DNA from 2 places in the Cytobacillus sp. FSL M8-0252 genome. Region 2 is predicted to be linked to the other one. Evidence: riboswitches for the same ligand, from Rfam matches in the RefSeq annotation. Region 2 holds a riboswitch; the other holds the start of a gene.
What was found. A riboswitch is a leader RNA that binds a small molecule or an ion and turns the genes downstream of it on or off. The one in region 2 is predicted to bind S-adenosylmethionine.

Region 1 (3,180 bases), 3.5 Mb from region 2:
GGAGATGAAGTAACTGCTGATGAACCGTTTGGTAGCGTAGAATCTGTTAAAACAGTTTCTGAGTTATATGCACCAATTAGTGGTAAAATCGTTGAGATTAACGAAGAACTTAGCGATAGTCCAGAATTTGTGAATGAATCTCCTTACGAGAAAGCATGGATGATTGTTGTTGAGCCATCCGATGCAAGTGAAATTGACAAGCTAATGACAGCTGAACAATATGAAGAAATGACAAAAGAAGATTAATTGTAGTTAAATAAAGAAGGTCAAATCATTAAATGGTTTGACCTTTTTCTAAATTTCTATATAGACATACCAGATGAGTGCTGAAAAGTTTTCAAATGTAAAAAGGCTTACTATTATAAAATATATAAATGATATATATTAGGTGATGAGCATGCATATAGAACATGGCAATAAAGTGATTATTGTTGAAGGTAAATCTGACAAACGAAAAGTGAAAGGACTAATCAGAGAACCTGTAGAGATCTTATGTACAAATGGAACGATTGGCACTTCGAAGTTGGATGAATTAATTGATTATTTAATTGGGAAGGAAGTCTATATATTAGTCGATGCTGACGCATCAGGAGAAAAACTTCGTAAACAATTTAAGAGAGAGTTACCAGAGGCAGAGCATATCTATATTGATAAAATGTATCGTGAAGTCGAGGCGGCACCTGCGCATCATTTAGCTACAGCCTTAATAAGTGCAAATATAGATATATATACCGAGTATTTAGATAAAGGATGATAACATGATTGACTGGTCAAACAATGACTTAAATGATTTGATCGCAAGGAAGCAATCCGGCTTATTTTATTTATTCACTCCTATGTGTGGGACATGTCAAGTTGCCGGGAAAATGCTAACAATTACTGAGCAACTGTTGCAGAACCTTCCTATAGGTAAAGCCGACCTGAATTTTTTGCCAGCAGTGGCAGAAAAGTATGAAATTGAAAGTGTACCGTGTTTACTTGTGTTTAAAAAAGGAGAGTTAGTTGATAAGCTTTATGCTTTCCATTCAGTACCTTATTTACTTGAACAAATTCAATCATATGAATTACAGTCTCAATTTTAAAACCACTTATTGTTTAGGAATAAGTGGTTTTCTTATGCTTTTAATCAAGGGGGGTTTGCGTAAATGTTTAAATACACCCCTCACTCATTCTAGGCAGATGAATCGATGGGATATTTCTTTTTTCTGTCGATAAGTCTAGCTTTTGACATATTTCTCGGGAAATAGGTTGTGAACATTGTTGGAAATAAATGTTCTGTCAGTTAAAGTCGATAGTTAGGAGAAGGAAATCATTTCTTGGAACAGAATTATAGAATATAAGACGCGGGCTGGGGGTGGTTTCAATAGAGGAACTCATTTATCATTTCAATCAATCTTTAAGAGTAAATGATCATATTTTAATGATGTTAAAGGAACCTATAAGGATTCGAGTAGAATTAGAGCAAAATCTATTGTATTTGACATTAGACCGTAAAAGGCTGCTAATTAAACATACTCGCCCATTGAAAAATTATCATATAAACATTCAAACTACTGCTGACCACTTTCATTCTTTGCTTCAAGGGCGTACGAGTCTAAAGAAACAAGTGGATGAAAAGCATATCATCCTTAAGTCGACTTTTAGACAATTATTAAAATTAGATGCCATTTTCGTATTAAATCAAAAATAATCATAAATACATCAAATGTCCTAAAAAAAGATTGACTTCCCAAAAAAAGGTTGTTATTCTATCCTTAGAATAATTAGAAAATTAAATATTCTTATCGAGAGTGGTGGAGGGACTGGCCCTATGAAACCCGGCAACCGGTTGTTTGATACACGGTGCTAATTCCAGCAGAGCATAAAAGCTCTGGTAGATAAGAAGAGATGATAAACCCTCTTCTTTGTGAAGAGGGTTTTTGGTCGTCTTTTCTTTCCAATTTAAAAAAGAGGAGAGATGTAAAATGGCAGAAAAAGAAAAGCAACTTCGATTTGAAACAATTGGTGTTCATGGTGGGCTAAAACCTGATCCAGTAACAGGGGCAAGAGCGGTCCCAATCTATCAAAATAATGCTTATCAATTCCAGAATACAGAGCATGCGCAAGACTTATTTGGCTTAAAAGAAACAGGATATATTTATTCTCGTATTCATAATCCAACGGTTACTGTGTTTGAGGAAAGAGTTGCATTGTTAGAAGGGGGAACAGGCGCATTAGCATTAGCAAGCGGGCAAGCAGCCATTTACTTAGCTCTTCTTAATATTGTTCAAGCGGGTGATGAAATTGTAGCTGCCTCTAATTTATATGGAGGTACATATAATTTATTTACAGTCACTTTACCAAAGTACGGCATCAACGTTAGGCTTATCGATATTAATAATGAAGAGGAACTACGAGCAGCAATCAATGAGAAGACACGAGCTGTATTTGCCGAAACCATTGGTAACCCGAGTTTACAAGTACTAGATATTGAAACAGTTTCAAATATCGCCCATGAACATGGTGTGCCGTTAGTGGTTGATAACACATTTGCAACTCCTTATCTATGTCGGCCAATTGAGCATGGCGCAGACATTGTTGTTCACTCTGCAACGAAATGGTTACTTGGGAATGGGACGACAATGGGGGGGATCATTGTTGACGGTGGTAAATTTGATTGGAACTCAGAGAAGTATCCAGGATTAAGTCAGCCGGATACAAGCTATAACGATATAGTATATAGTGAGGCACTGGGCCCTGTAGCATATATTACTAAAGCGAGAGTGCAGCTTCTAAGAGATTTAGGTCCAGCACTAAGTGCACAAAGCGCCTTCCAATTTACGTTAGGTTTAGAAACGTTAACGGTTCGAATGAAAGAACATATTGCTAATACGAAAAAAATTGTGCAATATTTAAATAATCATCCTGCTGTTAATTGGGTACTTTATCCGGGCGATGACAACCATCCTAATAAAGAATTAGCAGACAAATATTTATCTAAAGGTGCAGGGGCAGTTGTCGTTTTTGGCATATCTGGTGGGCGTGAAGCAGGTGCGAAGGTTATTAATTCGGTTGAGCTGTTCGCACATGTAGCGAATGTAGGTGATGCAAAAAGTCTTATTATACATCCAGCAAGCACAACGCATCAACAACTTAATCAGGATGGGTTAAAACAAGCAGGTGTACCTGAAGACTTAATCC
Region 2 (3,180 bases):
ATGTAAAAGAGAGGAACAAGGCTAACAAAGAATCAAGTCGAATGATGAGCCGGGTAAAAAGGGCAAAACAAAGCTTACATAAATAGCTGGATATGCATCTAGTAGTGGAAGGGTGATTTCACCTTTCATTCAAATGCGTAAGAAAAATTAGAAATTATTGTATCCCCCTTATATCCTAGCTACTTGGTTTAATTTAGACTAAAACTACACACCACCCGACTCCTTAATTGAAAATAGTTTCATGTGATTTTATTGAATATTTAAAAGAGAAGGTCTATAATTTTATATAAATAGTAAAGGTGGTGCTCTAATAGTGAACAGCAAGGATATGTCCAATCATGTATTTTTTGATATATTAGCAGAGAAAATTAAAAGAGATAGTCATGAAGAGTACAATCAATTTGTTAATTATGTAAACGTATTAGCTGAGGATAAAGGGTGGAAGGAATTACAAGAAGAGGTTGTTCATTTACAAGCTTTTCTTTCATATTTAGATGATAAGTTAGCTATCATCGATGATTATGAAGATATTATGAATATGAAAGCAACTTTGCTTGATATGATTGTTAACGATTTAAATGATACGTCTGTTTATCTTTTAGTGGAGGCTCTTATGTATAATAAAGAGCTGAATTATTTGCAATCCTTTATATCTCCAGTTGAATATTGGGTGTCAGTAATAAAGGCAAAAGAAAGACTTTGTGCTGCATAAAAGATTTATTATAAAAAGCTGTTGACAGCGCCGGATGATAAGGTTATTCTGATTAATAATTAATGACTCTTAAAATTTAAAAAATTCAATTTATCAAGAGAGGTGGAGGGACTGGCCCTTTGAAGCCTCAGCAACCGACCAAAACTAGGTAACGGTGCTAATTCCAAGATAGATAAGTTGAGGATATGGCGATATATCGTGAGCCCCTCTTCTTTAGCAAGAGGGGCTTTATCTATGCCGATTAGACGACTAAAGGCGGCTTTCGATGGAAGAGTACAATCTCTTTTTATTGAAAGTGGTCTTTTTTCTGCTCTTGAAAAAAGGTGTTGGACATAAAAAATTGATGTTTCAAATTCAATTTATGAAAAAACAACCATTGTGCTGGCATACTCAAAAGCTCATCACTGATAGATGGTTCCGAGTCGAGTTTGTTTATTATAAGTGAAATGTGAGAGGAGAATGAAAAATGAATCATCACCAGTTTGATACAATAGCGCTTCATGGGGGGCAAGTGCCAGATCCTGTTACAAAGTCGAGAGCCGTACCAATATACATGACTTCATCCTATGTGTTTGAAGATACCGATCATGCAGCAAGCTTATTTCAGATGCAAGAGCCTGGCTTTATTTATTCAAGGAATGCAAATCCAACCAATGCAGTGTTTGAGGAGAGAATGGCACAGTTAGAAGGTGGCGTAGCCTCATTTGCTGTTTCATCTGGGCAAGCAGCGATTTCCATTGCCCTTTTAACACTTGCAAGAGCAGGCGATGAGATAGTTTCTACACAGGCTCTTTATGGTGGTACCTACCATTTATTTGCAGAAACGTTTAGTAAATTCGGTATCAATGTTCATTTTGTTGATGGGACGGACTTTACATCTTTAGAAGGAAAAATTAATAAAAGGACAAAGGCGATTTTCACAGAGACAATTGGCAACCCGAATATGGAGGTAGCACATTTAGAAAAGTTAAGTGAGATAGCGAAACGTCACGGCCTACCATTAGTAGTAGATAATACATTTACTACGCCATTTTTACTAAAACCACTTGCATTTGGCGCGGATATAGTCGTTCATTCAGCAACTAAATTTATTGGTGGACATGGTACGGCAATCGGTGGGGTAATTGTAGATGGAGGAAGATTCGAATGGAGTAACGAAAGATTTCCTTCCTTTAATGAGAAAAAGCCTGCTATTGGTAATCGCAGCTATGTTGAAATTTCTAGGGAAAAAGCTTTTATTCTTAAAGCAAGATTTGAACTTGGCCATGACTTAGGGGCAACGCTGTCTGCCTTCAATAGCTGGTTATTTATTCAAGGTCTGGAGTCATTAAGTGTCAGAGTAGAAAAGCAAGTCGCTAATGCACAAGTTTTGGCTAAACGGTTAGGAGAGTTACCTCATATTTCTTGGGTGAACTACCCTGGGTTAGAAAGCCATCCACAATATCATCTCGGGAAAAAGTATTTTCCGAGTGGGGCAGGTGCAACCTTTACATTTGGCATCAAAGGGGGAATCAGTACAGCTAAAAGGTTTATCAACTCACTAAAGCTGGTATCACATTTAGCAAATGTTGGTGACGCTAAAACGCTCATTATTCATCCAGCGAGTACAACACATGCTCGTCTTTCACCTGGACAACAAGCGGAGGCGGGTGTGAGTCCCGAAATGATCCGCCTTTCTGTTGGCTTAGAGGATCCTGTAGATGTGATGGCTGATATCACGCAAGCGTTAAAACAATGTACGTAGGTTTATTACGATTTGCATTATAAAGGGTGAAAAGTGTGAAGTTAAACTGCTTATCAAAGAACCATTCTTTATTCCTTTACCATATACTTTGTTGATCGCATGTCTCAGGCGATTCACCTCATACAGTATGAATGACAATATTTTTCTCAAACAGAGCCATCAACACTGATATCTTACCATTACGACGCGCCTGTTTCCTTTCATGAAAAGGGGGATAGAGCCATCGCGTAATTCCCTGTATGAACTAGTTGCCTTTGATTATCTAATGGATGAAACCTTTTTATCTTTCCTTCGTATGTATTAAAAAGACGAACGGAAAGAGGAGGAATGGGGTATGGATAGACCAGTACTTAAATTGCCTCGTACTAAATGGGAATGGGGATGCGACATACTTGGTCTTATTGTATTCATTGGGTCGATTGTATTCTTAGTTGTGTCTTGGTCAGCTATACCTGAACAAGTACCGGGTCATTACAATGCTTCAGGGGAAGTTGATCGGTGGGGTTCTAAATATGAATTATTTATCTTACCAATTATCGGCGTGTTTCTATGGTTTATGATGGGGATATTTGAACGGTTTCCTCATATTCATAATTACCCTGCACGCATCAATGAATCAAATGCAGCCGCATTTTACTTAACGAGTAGAAAAATGCTAAATGTCATAAAGAATATTTGCCTCGCATTATTCGGCTTTATACTTATACAATCCATTAGAGTAGCA

Region 1: another riboswitch for S-adenosylmethionine. It lies ahead of MKX83_RS19965 (O-acetylhomoserine aminocarboxypropyltransferase/cysteine synthase family protein); the one in region 2 lies ahead of MKX83_RS02215 (O-acetylhomoserine aminocarboxypropyltransferase/cysteine synthase family protein).

The regions. Positions count from the first base shown of each region.
Region 1 covers NZ_JBBOWZ010000001.1:3,952,569-3,955,748, reverse strand. The annotation lists gene gcvH (glycine cleavage system protein GcvH) at 1-246, shown strand, start outside; gene MKX83_RS19980 (toprim domain-containing protein) at 392-754, shown strand; gene MKX83_RS19975 (thioredoxin family protein) at 759-1,082, shown strand; gene MKX83_RS19970 (hypothetical protein) at 1,355-1,690, shown strand; SAM riboswitch class I at 1,779-1,884, shown strand; gene MKX83_RS19965 (O-acetylhomoserine aminocarboxypropyltransferase/cysteine synthase family protein) at 1,965-3,180, shown strand, end outside.
Region 2 covers NZ_JBBOWZ010000001.1:421,248-424,427, forward strand. The annotation lists gene MKX83_RS02210 (hypothetical protein) at 314-712, shown strand; SAM riboswitch class I at 800-891, shown strand; gene MKX83_RS02215 (O-acetylhomoserine aminocarboxypropyltransferase/cysteine synthase family protein) at 1,179-2,456, shown strand; gene MKX83_RS02220 (DUF1648 domain-containing protein) at 2,791-3,180, shown strand, end outside.